2 regions of the Quadrisphaera sp. DSM 44207 genome follow, and region 2 is predicted to be linked to the other one. Evidence: riboswitches for the same ligand, from Rfam matches in the RefSeq annotation. Region 2 holds a riboswitch; the other holds the start of a gene.
The links. A riboswitch is a leader RNA that binds a small molecule or an ion and turns the genes downstream of it on or off. The one in region 2 is predicted to bind cyclic di-AMP.
Positions count from the first base shown of each region.

Region 1: linked by a shared signal. The riboswitch ahead of BLS82_RS11155 (C40 family peptidase) and the one ahead of BLS82_RS06945 (C40 family peptidase) in region 2 are both predicted to bind cyclic di-AMP.

Region 1 covers NZ_FNKA01000003.1:161,928-170,070, forward strand. Annotated here, with positions in the region: gene BLS82_RS11140 (FAD-dependent oxidoreductase) at 1-550, opposite strand, end outside; gene BLS82_RS11145 (cryptochrome/photolyase family protein) at 1,038-2,402, opposite strand; gene BLS82_RS16625 (metal-dependent transcriptional regulator) at 2,496-3,221, shown strand; cyclic di-AMP (ydaO/yuaA leader) riboswitch at 3,355-3,517, shown strand; gene BLS82_RS11155 (C40 family peptidase) at 3,598-4,476, shown strand; gene BLS82_RS11160 (HNH endonuclease) at 4,687-5,190, shown strand; gene ligD (non-homologous end-joining DNA ligase) at 5,279-6,244, opposite strand; gene ligD (non-homologous end-joining DNA ligase) at 6,241-7,209, opposite strand; gene BLS82_RS11175 (non-homologous end joining protein Ku) at 7,418-8,143, shown strand, end outside.
Region 2 covers NZ_FNKA01000002.1:169,947-178,089, reverse strand. Annotated here, with positions in the region: gene BLS82_RS06955 (glycoside hydrolase family 31 protein) at 1-2,232, opposite strand, end outside; gene BLS82_RS06950 (ExeM/NucH family extracellular endonuclease) at 3,260-4,726, shown strand; gene BLS82_RS06945 (C40 family peptidase) at 4,708-5,271, opposite strand; cyclic di-AMP (ydaO/yuaA leader) riboswitch at 5,276-5,431, opposite strand; gene BLS82_RS06940 (DUF429 domain-containing protein) at 5,672-6,457, opposite strand; gene BLS82_RS06935 (aldehyde dehydrogenase family protein) at 6,454-7,347, opposite strand; gene BLS82_RS06930 (aldehyde dehydrogenase family protein) at 7,337-8,143, opposite strand, start outside.

The sequences.
Region 1 (8,143 bases), on a different contig from region 2:
AGCGGCGGGAGGCGTAGACCTCGTTCGAGGGCTCGTCGACCTCGTCGCCGACCAGGTCCTCGGTCAGCCGCCCGCGCCGGCCCCCCGCGTCCACGACGAGCCGCGCCGGCAGCACGTCCCCGGTGCGCAGCCGCAGGCCCGTCACCCGCCCGCCGGAGCGCACCACCGCGGCGGCGCTCCCGGCCACCCGGCCCACGCGGGGCTCGGCCGCGAGCACCTCCCGCAGCACCCGCTCCAGGGTGCTGCGCCGGCACCAGGCCGCCCTCACGGGTCCGGGCAGCGGCACCGGGACGGCCCCGGCCGCCGACAGCGCGTCGAGGACGTCGGGCAGCTCGCGCTGCAGCTCGGCGAAGAGCCGGGCGAGGAAGGCGTGCGGGTGGTGGAACTGCGCCACGCCGCTGCGCTCCCACGCCTCGACGTCCCCGCCCTGCGGCGGCCCCGAGGCGTCCCGCTCGACCACGGTGACCGACCACCCCTGACGGGCCAGGCCCAGGGCGGCGGTGGTCCCGCCCGGTCCGCTCCCGACGACCACGGCCTGCTGCTGCGCCATCTCGCCCCCGCTCCTCGCGGCCGGTGGCCCTCCCGCCACCGGGCGCGACCATGATCCCGAGGAGGAGGGCCGAGGGACACCCCCGCGGGGGCAGAGGGGACCAAGGACCCGGTGCGCCGTCGCCGTCACGCCGTGGGCGAAAAGCCGTGGACCGGCTCCGCGCCGCGACGTACCCTCGATGCACACGGGAGAGGAGGTGGTCCGAACAGTGTGTGATTCTCGGACTCGTGAGGTGACTGCCCGCTAGCCGATCCGGCAGCGAGAGCCACCCGGACGGCCAGTGAATCCCTGGCAGTCACCGGCGCCCGCGGGAGTCGCGCCCTCGTCCAGCGCGACGCCCCCTCTGCGGAGGGGAGCCCGCGGGCGTTCCCGTGCCCGCACGCCCTCCCGAGCGCACTCCGCCGGCGAAGCGCACTCCAGGAGGCCCCTCGCGCTGCACTCCGCCCGCGACGTGCAGCGCGAGGAGCGCAGGACGGCGGACGGCGCCTCAGTCCTTGACGGCCTGGTAGCGGGCGAGGGCCTCCGCCCGCTCGGCCGCGTGGTCGACGATCCGCTGCGGGTACCCGTGCGCGTACCCGTCGGGCGCGGCCCACGGCTCGTGCACCGCCGCCCCGGCCAGGTGGCGCAGCTCGGGCACGTAGCGGCGCACGTACTCGCCGTCCGGGTCGGACTTCTCCCCCTGGGTGACGGGGTTGAAGACCCGGAAGTACGGCGCGGAGTCCGTGCCCGTGCCGGCCACCCACTGCCACCCGAGCTGGTTGCTCGCCAGGTCGCCGTCGCGCAGCCAGTGCATGAAGTACCGCGCCCCGACCCGCCAGTGCACGTGCAGGTCCTTGACGAGGAAGCTGGCCGCCACCATGCGGGCCCGGTTGTGCACCCACGCCTCGGCGCGCAGCTGCCGCATCGCGGCGTCGACGAACGGGTAGCCCGTGCGGCCCTCCTCCCACGCCGCCACCTCGCGCGCGGCCTCGGCCTCGCTCGCGAACCGCATCGCGTCCATGCGGGGGCGCAGGGAGCGGCGCGCGGCGTCCGGGCGGTGCCACAGCACGTCGGCGTTGAACTCGCGCCACGCCAGCTCGCGGCGGTAGGCCTGCGCGCCCGGCGATCGGGGGTCGGGGGCCGCGTCGAGGTCGGCCAGCAGCGTGCGCGGGTGGACCTCCCCGTACTTCAGGTGCGCCGACAGCTGGGAGCTGCCGGCGACGTCCGGGCGGTCGCGCGCGTCGCCGTAGCCGGCCACCGAGCCCGAGAACGCGCGCCAGCGCTCCAGCGCCGCCGCCTCGCCGACGGGCGGCAGCACGATCCCCTGCAGGTCCGGGTCGGGGGGGACGTCCTCGCCGGGCACCGACAGCCAGCGCACGCCCTGCGGGCGCGGGGCGGGAGCGGGCCGGCCGTGCTCCTCCCAGGCGCGGGAGAAGGGCGTGTAGACGCTGAACGGCGTCCCGCTGCTGGTCAGCAGCGTGCCGGGACCGACGGCGTAGGGCGTGCCGGTGCGCACCAGCCGCCGGCCGGCGGCGGACAGCGCGGCGTCGACGCGCTCGTCGCGGGCGCGCCCGTGCGGCCCGGTGTCCGCGGTGACGTGCACCTCCTGCGCGCCGACCTCCTCCGCGACGGCCGGGACGACGCGCGCCGGGTCGCCCGAGCGCACCACCAGCGCCCCGCCGAGGGACTCGCGCAGCGCCCTCAGCGACCGGAACAGCCACGCGGTGCGCGGCGCCCCGGCGGGGTCGAGCAGCGCCGGGTCGAGGACGAACAGCGCCAGGACGCCGTCCCCGCCGGCCCGCGCGGCGGCGAGCAGGGCGGGGTGGTCGCCCAGGCGCAGGTCGCGGCGGAACCACAGCACGGTCGGCGGCACCTGCGAAGGCTAGTCCTCGGTGCCGACGGCGGCCCGTCGCAATACGGTGTCGACAGGGTCCACCACCCCGGCACGAGGGAGAGGACGGCGGTCGTGAGCGACCTCATCGACACCACGGAGATGTACCTGCGGACGATCTACGAGCTCGAGGAGGAGGGCGTCGTGCCGCTGCGGGCGCGCATCGCCCAGCGGCTCGGGCAGTCGGGGCCGACGGTCTCCCAGACCGTGGCGCGCATGGAGCGCGCGGGCCTGCTCGTCGTCAGCGGCGACCGCCACCTGGAGCTGACCGAGGACGGGCGCAGCAAGGCGACGCGGGTGATGCGCAAGCACCGCCTCGCCGAGCGCCTGCTCACCGACCTCATCGGCCTGGAGTGGGAGTACGTGCACGAGGAGGCGTGCCGCTGGGAGCACGTGATGAGCGAGCGCGTCGAGCGGCGCATCGTGGCGCTGCTGGACCACCCCGTCGAGTCCCCCTACGGCAACCCGATCCCGGGCCTGGGGGAGATCGGGGAGGAGGCCGAGGTCGAGGACTTCCGCGCCGGCCTGGTCCCCTTGACCCAGGCGGCGACCACCGAGCCGCAGGAGGTGCGGGTGCGGCGCCTGGGCGAGCCCGCGCAGACCGACCCGGCGTCGATGGCCCGCCTGGCGCACGTGGGGCTGCGCCCGGGGCGCAGCGTGCGCGTGCACCGCCCCGAGCGGGGGGCGGTGGTCGTCAGCTCCCTGGACGGCGGCGGCTCGCTGGAGCTGGCGGACGAGGTGGCTGCTCACGTGTTCGTCATCAACGGCTCCGGAGCGTCACAGCCCTCCCACGACATGTGATGCAGATCACGTTTCATCGGGCCTGTGTCTGTTTGCTGGTTCGGGGTCGGGCTCCGTTAGTGTCGGCGACGTCTTCGGGCCCCTCCTCCGGAGACGCTCTGCCGGACGCCTAGCCCTGCCGCCGGCGAGAGGCCGATCGACACCGCCGGCAGGGGCGGGGGACCCACTTCCGGGGCTCCACAGGCGGAGCTCCTCGGGGTGAAGCGCGCAGCACGGCCGCTCGGCGGCCGGGACGGCGCCGGGCGCGACCCCGCCCGAACCCGACAGCTCACCTCGCAGGCGACTGGAGAGGTCTGACCACGTGACGACTCGGACGCTCGGCCGGCACCGCGCTGCGGTCCGCCCGAAGACCCCCCTCACCACCATCGGTGAGGCGGTGTCCGCCAACGCGACGAACGTGAGCCGCCGCTCCGCCGTCCTGGCCGCCTCCTCCGGGCTGCTGGTGACGATGGGGCTGCCGGCCGCGGGAGCCACCGTCTTCGAGGCGTCCGCACCCGCCGCCGCGGGGACGACGCAGCAGCTGGCCGCCGTGCCCGCCGCGCCGCCGGCCCCGCCCGCGCCCGCCGCGCCGATCAGCGTCCCCGCCGACGCGCAGGTCAGCCTCGCCCTGAGCGCCGTGACCACCGTCGACACCGCGCAGTTCGAGGCCCAGCAGGCCGCGGAGCGGGCCGAGCGCGAGGCCGCCGAGGCCCGCGCCTCCCGCGCCGCCGAGCGCGAGGCGCGGCGCCAGGCCGAGCAGGAGGCCGCGCGGGAGGCGGAGCGCGAGTCCGAGCGCGAGGCCGCCGCCTCCGGCGAGCGCGCCGCCGCGCAGACCGCGAGCCGCAGCAGCCGCTCCTCGCAGGCGCCCGCGGAGGAGCCCGAGGACGACGGCGCCGAGACCGTCGCCGCGGTGACCGGCGCCGGCGCGGGTGCCGGCGCCGCCGTCGACCTCGCCAAGCGCTACATCGGCACGCCGTACCGCTACGGCGGCACCACGCCGGCCGGCTTCGACTGCTCCGGCTTCATCCAGTACGTCTACGGCCAGCTCGGCGTCTCCCTGCCGCGCACGGCCTCCGCGCAGCAGGCCGCCGGCACGCGCGTGTCCGCCGCCGCGGCGCGCCCGGGCGACATCGTCTCCTTCACCGGCTCCGGCGGCGTCTACCACAACGGCATCTACGTCGGCGGCGGCATGATGATCGACTCCCCGCGCAGCGGCAAGAGCATCGACGTCCGCTCCATCTGGTCCTCGGACGTCACGTTCACCCGCGTCGGCTGACGGCGCCGCGGGAACGGGGATGATCGCCGGCTCCCGCGCGTCGTACGCTCTGCCCGTGGTCGTGCCACCCTCGCCAGCCCCTCGCGGGGGTGGTCCCGGCGCGCATGCCGGGGCCCCGAGCCGGCCCTCCCCAGCACCGCCGACAGGCGCCGTCCCGCCCGGGACGGCGCCTGTCGGCGTCCCGGGCCCGGCGCGGGGGAGGAGGGCGCCGTGCGCACCCTGGTGCTGAACGCCGGCTACGAGCCGCTGGCCGTGGTGCCGCTGCGCCGCGCGATCGTGCTCGTGCTCACCGACAAGGCCAGCGTGCTCGTCGCCGAGGACCTGCCGGTGACCTCCCCCGGCGGCGAGGTGCCCCGCCCGGCGGTGATCGTGCTGACCCGGTACGTGCGCGTGCCGTTCGGGCGCGCGGTGCCCGTCTCGCGCCGCGGGGTGCTGCGCCGCGACGGCTCCCGCTGCGCCTACTGCGCCCGCAGCGCCAGCACGGTCGACCACGTGCTGCCGCGCAGCCGCGGCGGCACCGACACCTGGGAGAACCTCGTCGCCTGCTGCCTGCGCTGCAACGGCGCCAAGGGCGACCGGACGCCGGAGGAGATGGGCTGGTCGCTGCGCCACCGCCCGCGCACGCCCCGCGGCGCGGCGTGGCTGCTGCGCGGCGCCGAGCACTCCAGCCCGCTGTGGCTGGACTACCTGCCCGAGGTCCCGGACGCCGCCTGACCCGCCCACCCCGTCACCTCGTGGTGATCTTGCAGGTCCGGACCGCCGGCGGTCCGGACCTGCAAGATCACCACGAGGAGCGGGCGGGTCAGCGCTCCGGCAGGCGCGGGCCCGGCGGGGAGCCCGGCCGCAGGGCGGCGGCCAGCAGGTCGCCGTCCGCGGCCAGTCGGGCGACGACCTCGTCCAGCTCCAGCTGCACCAGGTGCTCGCCCAGCTCCGACCAGCGCCGCGGGGCGGCCGCGGTGGGGCGCTCGCGCCCGCGCGGGGAGTACGGCGTGACGGTGGTCTTGGCGGCCGAGTTCTGGCTCCAGTCCAGCAGCACCCGCCCGGGCCGCAGCGCCTTCGTCATGACGGCGGTCACCAGGCGCGGGTGGTCGCGCGCCAGGCCCTGCGCCAGGCGCCGCGCGTAGGCGGAGACGACCGCGGCCTCCTGCCGGCCGGAGACGGGGGCGTACAGCTGCAGGCCCCTGCCGCCGCTCGTGACGGGCACGGCCTGCAGCCCGTCGTCCCCGAGGCGCTCGGCCACCAGCAGCGCGAGCGTCGAGCACTCCGCCAGCCCCGCGCCCGGGCCGGGGTCGAGGTCGACGACGAGCCGGTCGGGGCAGCGGACGGCGCCGCGCGGCCCCACCCGCCACTGCGGCGTGTGCAGCTCCAGGGCCGCGAGGTTCGCCGCCCACACCAGCCCGGCGACGTCCTCGAGCACCGGCTGCACGAGCACCTCGCGCGAGCTCGCCGAGCCCGCGGCGGCGGCGCGCGAGCCGGACGTCGGCAGGCGCACGGTGCGCAGCCACGGCGGCGCCCCGGCGGGCGCGTTCTTCTCGTAGAAGCCCTGCGGGGAGCTCGCCCCGTGCGGCCAGCGGACGCGCGTGACCGGCCGCCCGGCCAGCTGGGCCAGCAGGGGCTCGGAGACCGCGACCAGGTACTGCACGAGCTCGGCCTTCGTGGTGCCGCTCGCGGGCCAGAGCACCTTCTCCAGCGACGTCAGCCGCAGCCGGCGCCCGCCGACGTCCACGACCTGCGCCGTGCCCGCGGACGGGCCCGCGGACGGCGTCACGGCGAGGCGGCGCGGGCGACGGCGTCCGGACCGGCGTCCAGGCGCAGTCCGCGGTAGGACGGCTGGCGCAGCCGCCCGCCCGTCGTCCAGCCGAGGTGGCGCACCTCCACCGCCAGGGTGGGGTGGACCCACGTGGCGCCCGCGGCGTCGATGCGCGGCACCGCCGCCGCGAACGGGGAGGCGTTGGTGCGCAGCGGCCCCAGCAGCCGGCCCAGGTCGGTCGCGGCCGCCCCGGCCACCCCGCTGCCGACGCGGCCGAGGTAGCGCAGCGCCCCCGTGGCGTCGGGGGCGCCCACGAGCAGGGAGCCCACCCGCGACGTCGTCCCGACCTCCGGGCGCCACCCGCCGATGACGCAGGTGCGCGAGAGCCGGTGCGCCTGCTTCACCCACGCCGGCGCGCGCCGTCCGGGGGCGTAGGCGGAGGAGCGGCGCTTGGCGACCACGCCCTCCAGGCCCTGCTCGGCCGTGGCCGCCAGCAGCGCGGCGCCGTCGTCGTGCCAGGAGGAGACCTGCAGGGGCCCGTAGCGGCCGCAGCCGAGGTCCAGCTGCTCCAGGGCCGCGCGCCGCGCCTCCAGGGGGCGGCGCGTGAGGTCGGCGCCGTACAGGCGCAGGACGTCGAAGACGACGTACGCCACCGGCACCGCGCCCGCCAGCGCGCGGGCGCGGGCCGCGTCGCGCACGTGCAGGCGCTCCTGCAGCACGGGGAAGGACGGCCGCCCCTGCGCGTCGAGCGCCACGACCTCGCCGTCGAGCAGGACGTCGGGCAGGTCCGCGAGGCCGGTGAGCTCGGGGAAGGCGACCGTGGTGTCGCGCTCGGTGCGCGACGTCAGGCGCACCGAGCCCTCGCCGGCGTCGGCGAGCACGCGCATGCCGTCCCACTTCACCTCGTGCACCCACTCGGGGCCGGACGGCAGCGCCCCGCCGGGCGGCAGCGGGGAGGCGAGCATGGGGCGCACGGGCGCCATCCTGGGCCCGCCGGCGCGCCGGGTGCCGCGCGCGGCGCGGGGCGCCACCCCCTCGGGGGACGCCGCCGCGCGCGCGACCATCCGATCGGCCCAGCCAGCGTCGCAGCAGGTCGGCCGCGGCTGCTGCTCGTCACACGGACGGCGCAGGACGGGTGGTTCCGCGTCCCTCCGGCTGTGCACCCTGCGCGGAGCAGGAGGGGAGGCGTCGATGAGAGCGATCTGGAAGGGCGCGGTGTCCTTCGGGCTGGTCAGCGTGCCGGTCCGCGTCTACGCCGCCACCGGCGAGAAGGACGTCCGCTTCCACCAGGTGCACGCCGTGGACGGCGGCCGCGTGCGCTACCAGCGGGTGTGCAGCGCGGACGGCGAGGAGGTGCCCTACGCGGAGATCGCCAAGGGGTACGAGACGCCGGACGGGGAGCTGGTCGTCCTGACCGACGAGGACCTGGCGCGGCTGCCGCTGACCAGCGGCCGCGAGATCGAGGTCGTGGAGTTCGTGCCCGCCGACCAGGTGGACCCGATCCTCTTCGCCAAATGCTACTACCTCGAGCCGGACCGCGCCGCGGCCAAGCCGTACGCGCTGCTGCGGGAGGCGCTGACCTCCACCGAGCGCGTGGCCGTGGTGAAGGTCGCGCTGCGCCAGCGCGAGACCCTCGCCGTGCTCCGGGTCCGGGGCAGGGTCATCTGCCTGCAGACCGTGCTGTGGCCCGACGAGGTGCGCGAGCCCGACTTCGACGTCCTCGACGCCGACGTCGCCCTGCGCCCGCAGGAGCTCGCCGTGGCCGCCTCGCTCGTGGAGTCCCTCACCGCCGACTTCGACCCCTCCACCTTCACCGACGGCTACACGCAGGCCCTCACCGAGCTGATCGAGGCGAAGGTCTCCCGCGGGCAGGTGCAGCGCCCGGCGCCCGCGGCCGAGGGCGCCGGCGGCGACGGC
Region 2 (8,143 bases):
CCGGTGCAGCAGGGCGAGGACGCGGTCGGCCACGTCGTTCGGCGCCAGCCGCGGGGAGGCGCCCAGGCGCAGCTGCAGCGCGGAGGTGACCGGCACGGCGTCCACGGTGACGCGCGTGCGCCGGCCCTGCACCTGCACGCGCGCGGGCGCGGGCTCGCCGTCGACGAGCGCCTCGGCGCCGGTCAGGACGCACGCGGGCAGGGTGAGCGTCCAGGAGCGCCGCGCCGGCGCGCAGGCGGGATTCCCCCGCGCGGGCCCGACGGTGACGACGCCCGCGGCGGCGTCGAAGCGCAGCGGGGTGGTCAGCCACCGCTCCGGCTCGTCCCCGCGCCCGGCGCCGTCGTCCTCGACCAGGTCGAAGGCGCCGTCCGCGCCGACGACGAGGAGCACCTCCAGGGCGCTCGGGTTGACCGGGTCGTTGCCCGGCTCGGCGTCCAGCGGCACGAGCGCCCCGGCGCGGGCGAGCACCGGGACCGCGTCGAGGCCGCGGTGCAGGACGAGCTCGCGCCCGCCGTCGTAGACGAGGTCGGCCAGGACGTCGACCCACGTGCCCTCCGGCAGCCACGCCGTGACCGACCCCAGCAGCAGCTGCGGGTCGGTGGGGGTGGTGATCGGCGCGACGAGCAGCTGGCTGCCGAAGGCGTACTGGGTGCGGGCGCGGTAGGCCTCCTCGCGCCACGGGTGCTCGTGGTACATCGGCGTCACGAGCGGCACGCCCTCGTGGGCGGCGCGGTGGTTCATCGTGTGCAGGTACGGCACGAGGCGGTGGCGCAGGCGCAGCGCCTCCTCCATCGACGCCCGCGCGGCCGGCCCGAACGCCCACGGCTCCTTGCTCATGAACGGGTTGTTCATCGAGTGCAGCCGCGTGATCGGCGAGAGGACGCCGAGCTGGACCCAGCGCGCGGCGAGGTCGTCGTCCCTGGCTCCGAACAGGTGGCCGCCGACGTCGTGGCTCCACCACCCGAAGCCGATGTTGGCGGCGGTGGCGGTGAACTCGGCCTGGAAGTCCAGGGAGGCCCAGCTGACGACCGCGTCCCCGGAGAAGCCCACCGGGTAGCGGTGGCTGCCCGGCCCGGCGTAGCGGGAGAAGGTCAGCGGCCGGCGCCCGTCGCGGGCGCTGTCGAGGAAGTGGAAGTGGTTGAGCATCCACAGCGGGTCGACGCCGGCGACGCGGCTGTGCGGGCCCTGCTGCCAGTCGATCCACCAGAAGTCCACCCCCTCCTCCTCCAGGGGGCGGTGCAGGACGTCGAACCAGGCGCGCAGCAGGTCGGGGTCCGTGACGTCGAACGGGATCGGCCGCTCGGTGGCCGGGTCGATGCCGAGGGCCGCGGCCATCGCGGGGTAGGCCGCCTCGTGCGGCTGCACGCCGTCGGCCGGGTGGTCGTTGAGCGTGACCCGCAGGCCGCGCTCGTGCACCGCCTCCAGGAAGCCCGCCGGGTCGGGGAACAGCTCGCGGTTCCAGGTGTAGCCGGTCCAGCCGCTGCCGAAGCGCGGCTCGACCTGCGTGAGGTGCCAGTCCATGTCGACCACGGCGACGGAGAAGGGCAGGCGCTCGGCGGCGAAGCGGTCCAGCAGCGCCAGGTACTCCTCGGCGGTGTAGCGGTGGTAGCGGCTCCACCAGTTGCCCAGCGCCCAGCGCGGCAGCAGCGGCTGGGGCCCGGAGACGGCGTACAGGGCGCGCACGGCCTGCGCGTGGTCGCGCCCGTAGGCGAAGACGTACAGGTCCTGCGCCGAGCCGTCGCGCGGGGCGACCCAGCCGTCCTCCTCCAGGACGAGGGTGCGCGAGTCGTCCAGGACGGCGAAGCCGTTGCGGCTGGCGACGCCCGGCTCCAGCGGCACCGCGCCGTCCGCCTCGTCGAGGGTGCGGGCGGTGCCGCCGAGGCCGCCCGGCTCGTCGTCGACGCCGTAGCGCCACACGCTGTGCCAGCTGCTGACGCCGCCGCGCACGGCGATGCTGAGCCCGGACGTCGAGAACGGCCTGCGGTCGTAGACCAGGTGCAGGCGCTCGGTGACCACCTCGACGTGGGAGTCGGTGTGCACGACCTCGAAGTCCGGCACGGGCAGCCGGCGGTGGAGCGCGAACGCCGACGGGCGGTCCTCGAAGGAGCCCGACGGGTCGTGCTCGAGGCGCACCAGCCCGTCGGTCAGCACCGTGATGCGCCAGTCGGGGCCGGCGACGACGGCGCGCGGGTCGGCGACGGGGCGGCAGGGGAGGCGGTAGCGCTCGTCCACGACGCCTTCCTACCCGCTCGCCGGGACGGGCGCCGGTCGGCCGCCAGCGGGCCGCGGGCGGGCTGGCGGGCGGGCTGCGGGCGGGCACCGTCCGGCAGGCCGCTCTCACTGTCGGTGCCTATCGTTTAACTGTCCGCACCTGAACGTCGTGCCGCCCGGAAGGACCACCCCGTGCCTCCCCGCCCCGCCAGCGCACGCCCTTCCGCAAGCACCCGCGTGCGCTGCGTCGTGCTCGGCGCGGTGGCGTCCCCGGCCGCCCCCGGCCTGCCCGCGCCCGCGGCGCTGGCGGCGCCCCCGACGGCGCCGTTCGTCTCCGAGCTGCACTACGACGACGCGGGTGCCGACGTCGGCGAGTTCGTCGAGGTGCACCTGCCCGCCGGCACCACCTCCGAGGGCCTGTCGGTCGTCTCCTACGACGGCAGCACGGGCGTCGGGTACGGGCGCGTCCCGCTCCCGTCGGTCACGGCTCCGGCCGACGCCCCCGCGGCCGTCGCCGTCGCCACCGCGGGCCTGCAGAACGGCTCCCCGGACGGCGTGGCCCTCGTCCGCGGCGACCAGCTGCTGGAGCTCCTCTCCTACGAGGGCGCCTTCGCGGCGACGTCCGGGCCGGCGGCCGGGACGCGGAGCACCGACACCGGCGTGAGCGAGGCCCGCGCCGGACTGGCCGGGCAGTCGCTCTCGCGCGCCTACGACGCCGCGGCGGACGCGCTGGTGCGGGCCGGCCCCGCCTCCGCCACGAGGGGGACCGTGAACCCGGCCGGCGCGCCGCCGCCTTCCCTGCCCGCGGCGTGCGGGGCGGCGCCCACCCACGAGGTCGGCGCCGTGCAGGGCAGCGGCGCCACCACGCCGCTGGCCGGCCAGCAGGTCACCGTGCGCGGGGTCGTCGTCGGCGACGTCCCAGGCCTGTCGGGCTTCTACCTGCAGGACCCCGACGGCGACGGCGACGCGGCGACGTCGGACGGGGTCTTCGTCCTCAGCCCCGCCGCCGTCGACCTCGGCGACGCCGTGGCCCGAGCGCCTGGAGGGCGTGCTCGTCGAGCCCGCCGACGCCCTGAGCGTCAGCGACGTCTTCGCCCTGACCAGGTTCGGCGAGCTGACCCTGGCCGAGGGCGGTGTGCTGGTGCAGCCGACGGAGCTCGCCCGCCCCGGCACGCCCGAGGCCGCGCAGGTCGCGGCGACGAGCGCCCTGCGCCGCATCGTCCTCGACGACGCGGCCAGCGCCTCGGGAAGCACGACCACGCGCCCGTACCTGACGCCCACCACGCCGGTGCGGGTCGGGGACGTGCTCGACCTGGTGGCGCCGGTGGTCCTCGGCTCCGGGTTCGGCCAGTGGCGGCTGCAGCCGGCCGACGGCACCGCGGAGGGCACCTTCGCCCTCCAGAACACCCGGCCGGCGGCGCCGGAGCCGGTCGGCGGCGACGTGCAGGTGGGCGCCTTCAACGTCCTGAACTACTTCCTCACCCACACCGGGCCCGACGCCCGCGGCGCACGCAGTGCCGAGCAGCTCGAGCACCAGGCCGCCAAGACCGTCCCCGCCGTCGAGGCGCTCGGCGCGGACGCCGTCACGCTGATGGAGGTCGAGGACACCGACTCCACCGGGTTCAGCCCCGGGGACGCCGACCGGGCGCTCGCGGACCTCGTGCGGCGCCTGAACACCGCCGCCGGGTACGAGCGGTGGGCCTACGTGCCGCTGCCGCGCGAGCTCTACGGCGTCGCCCGCGACGTCATCCGCAACGCGGTCATCTACCAGCGCGACGTCGTCCAGCCGGTCGGCGAGCCAGTGGGCCTGGTCGACGAGGCCGTGTGGTCCAACGCCCGCGAGCCGGTCGCGCAGACGTTCGTCAAGGACGGCGACGCCTTCACCGTCGTGGCGAACCACTTCAAGTCCAAGGGCTCGGCGGACGGCGCCACCGGCGACGACGCGGACGACGGCGACGGGCAGGGGGCCTGGAACGGCGACCGCACGCGCCAGGCCGCCTCGCTGGCCGCGTTCACCGAGCAGCTGCGCGAGCGCACGGGCGACGGCGACGTGCTGCTGCTCGGCGACTTCAACGCCTACACGCAGGAGGACCCGATCCGGCGGCTGGCCGAGGCCGGGTACCCCGACCTCGGGCAGGCCCTGGACCCGCAGCGGTACAGCTACGTCTTCGACGGCCTCTCCGGCTCGCTCGACCACGCCCTGGCCACCGGGGCGCTGACGGCGAAGGTCACCGACCTGGTGCACTGGAACGTCAACGCGGTCGAGTCCGCCGCCTACCAGTACACCGGCGACCCGGCGCTGTACGCCCCGGACCCGTACCGCTCCAGCGACCACGACCCCCTCGTGCTCGGGATCGACCTCGCCGAGCCCTGCCAGGGCCCCGCGCCCGCGCTCGCCGGCACCGACGGGGACGGCGTCCTCGTGAGCGGCACGGGTCCTGACGGCGGCGCAGCGGCGGCGCCGGAGCCCCGCCGCGGCGCCGCCGCTGCCCGGGCTCAGGCGACGCGGCCGTAGACGACGGCGCTGGTCCAGATGCTGCGCTTGGTCACCGACCGGGGCGAGCTGCCCGCGTCGTACATCTTGCCGTCGCCGGCGTAGATGCCCACGTGGTAGGCCCGGCCCCCGCTGGTGAAGAAGACGAGGTCACCCGGCTGGGCCTCGCCGGCGCTGATGCGCTGCGTGGCGCCCAGCTGCTGGTTCGCGGTGCGCGGCAGCGAGACGCCCACCTGCTTGAACACGTACTGGACGTAGCCGGAGCAGTCGAAGCCGGACGGCGTGGTGCCGCCGTAGACGTACGGCGTGCCGACGTACTGCGCGGCCACCGACAGCACCGAGGAGGCGGCGGGCGCCGCCGCGGCCGGCACGAGCACGGCCTGGGCCGGCAGGGCGACGCCGACGGCGAGGCCGCCGGCCATCGCGATGCCCGCCAGGGAGCGGCGGACCTTGGAGCGCTGGGACGCGCGGGCGCGCTCGGCGGCCCGCAGGGAGCGACGGGTGGGCAGGGCCGAGCCCTGCTCGGACGGCACGAGGGTAGGCGTCAGGGCAGCGGGAACAGACATGTGGTGGGCCTCTCCGACGCCTGCGAGGTGAGCTGTCGGGTTCGGGTGGGAAGGTCACCCGGCTCGCGCGGTGCGCTGAGCTTCACCCCGAGGACGCGGCAGGGCCGCGCCCGGAAGTGGTTCCCCCGTCCTCTGCCGCACGGGTTCGCGACCCCTCGTGCGCCGGCAGAGGCTCGGCGTGCGCACCGGGGACCTCCGGCGTTCTCCGGAGGCGCCGTCATGCAACCTTCTGTGACGGTGCGTCGTCAAGGCCCTCCGGAATGGTCATCTTCCGGGCCCCGGCGCTCGGCAGGGTGCTGCCCGCCGCGCCGCGCGACCCGCCCGCGTGCTGACCTGCGCCGACGCCGTCCGCGGCCCACGGGCGCGCGCGGACGCACGGCACGTGCCTGCCGAGGACCCGTCAGGTCCAGACCGCGGCCGGCCAGCCGTCGGAGGACCGCTCGGGCGGGTCCGGCAGGCAGCGTGCGAGGCCGGCGGCGCACCGGCGCGCGCTCCACGCCGCCGCCGCGGCGTCCAGGACGTCGTCGACGGCCGCGACCTCGCCGGCCCGCCCCAGCGGCCCGGTGAGCTCGACGCCCTGCTCCCGCAGCAGCGAGCACCGCAGCTCCGCGCCCGCCCAGCTCTTCTTCCGGTGCTCCAGCGGGTGCCCCGCCATCGCGGCGAAGGACAGCTCCGGGTGCACCTCGACCACCCGCAGGCCGTCGGGGCCGCCGTCGGGGCCGCCGTCGGGGCCGGCGTCGGGGCCGGCGTCGCGGTGCACCCACGCGTCGACCTCGAGCACCTTCGCCGCCAGCGCGAACGCCTGGCGCGACAGCCCCTCCCCGGCGAGGGCGCGGTTGACCGCCGCGGCCTCCTCGTAGGAGGCCGCGAGCAGGGCCGGCCGCACCGGCGTGAGGAACACCGACGCGCGCCGCGGGCCCAGGAGGGCCCGCGCCGCCACGTCGGCGGCGCGGCGCCCGGCGTCCGGCAGCCCGATCGGGATGTCGAGCGCCACCACCGCCAGCTCGCCGCCCGCGCGGGCCTGCCGCACCAGCTCGGCGACGGTCGGCGCGGTCACCGCCGCCGCGCTCGCCGGCCCGTCCGCGGCGCCGTCCAGCACGACGCCGACCCAGCGGCCGGCGGCGACGTCGGCGCCCAGCACGCGGACGCCGGGCGTGCCGGGCGGCGGCGGAGCGGACCGGCTCACGTGCCCTTGGGGTGCCAGACCGTCTTCGTCTCGCAGAACCGCAGGATCCGCGCCGGGCCGTCCGGGGCCGCCGCCCAGTCGGGCTCGCCGCCCCGGGCCGGGCGCAGCACGCGCTTGAGGTTCTCGGCGGCCTCGCGCTCCAGCGCGGCCCAGTCCAGGTGCGCCGCGCCGGTGAGGTCGATCGCGTCGACGTCCAGGTGCGAGGCCAGCCACGGGGCGACCTCGGCGGTGCGGCCGGTGATGATGTTGACCGCGCCGCCCGGCACGTCGGAGGTGGCGAGCACCTCCGCCAGCGTGACCGCCGGCACGGGCCGGGCCTCGCTGGCGAGGACGACGGCCGCGTTGCCCGGGACCAGCACGGGCGCGAGCACGCTGACCAGCCCGAGCAGGGACGAGCCCTGGGGGGCGAGCACGGCGACGACGCCCGTCGGCTCGGGCGCGGAGAGGTTGAAGTACGGGCCGGCGACCGGGTTGGCGCTCCCGGCGACCTGGGCGACCTTGTCCGTCCAGCCGGCGTACCAGACCCAGCGGTCGACCGCGGCGTCGACGACGGCGCCGGCGGCCGCGGCGTCCAGGCCCTCGGCGCGCGCGACGTCGTCGACGAACTGCGCGCGGCGGCCCTCCATCACCTCGGCGACGCGGTAGAGCACCTGGCCGCGGTTGAACGCCGTCGCCCCGGCCCAGCCGGCGAACGCCCTGCGGGCCGCGACGACGGCGTCGCGGGCGTCCTTGCGCGAGCCCATGGCGGCGTTGGCGAGGAAGCCGCCGCGCGCGTCGGTGACGGGGTAGGAGCGCCCCGACTCGCTGCGCGGGAAGGCGCCGCCGAGGTAGAGCTTGTGCGTCCTGCGGACGGCCAGGCGCGGGAGCGCGGGAGCGGGCTCAGACGGCACGGGCGACCTCCAGGTAGGCCTCGAGCCCGTGCCGGCCGCCCTCGCGGCCGTACCCGGACTCCTTGTACCCGCCGAAGGGGGAGGCGGGGTCGAAGCGGTTGAACGTGTTGGCCCACACCACGCCGGCGCGCAGCCGGTCCGCGGCCCACAGGATCCGCGAGCCCTTCTCCGTCCACACCCCCGCCGACAGCCCGTAGGGGGTGTTGTTCGCCTTGGCGATCGCCTCGTCGGGCGTGCGGAAGGTCAGCACCGCCAGCACCGGCCCGAAGACCTCCTCGCGCGCGATGCGGTGCGAGTTCGACACGCCCGTGAAGACCGTGGGCGCGAACCAGAAGCCGCGCTCGGGCAGCCGGCACGCCGGGGACCACCGCTGGGCGCCCTCGGCCTCCCCCGCCGCGGACAGCTCGGTGATCCGCTGCAGCTGCGCGGCGGAGTTGATCGCCCCGACGTCGGTGTTCTTGTCGAGCGGGTCGCCGACGCGCAGCGTGCCCAGCCGGTGCTTGAGGCGCTCGACGACGTCGTCCGCGACCGACTCCTGCACCAGCAGGCGCGAGCCCGCGCAGCACACGTGCCCCTGGTTGAAGAAGATCCCGTTGACGATCCCCTCGATCGCCTCGTCGACGGGCGCGTCGTCGAAGACGATGTTCGCGGCCTTGCCGCCCAGCTCGAGGGTGACGCTCTTGCGGCTGCCGGCCACCGAGCGGGCGATCTCCTTGCCGACCGCGGTCGAGCCCGTGAAGGCGACCTTGTCGACGCCGGGGTGCGCCACGACCGCGCGGCCGGTCTCCCCCGCGCC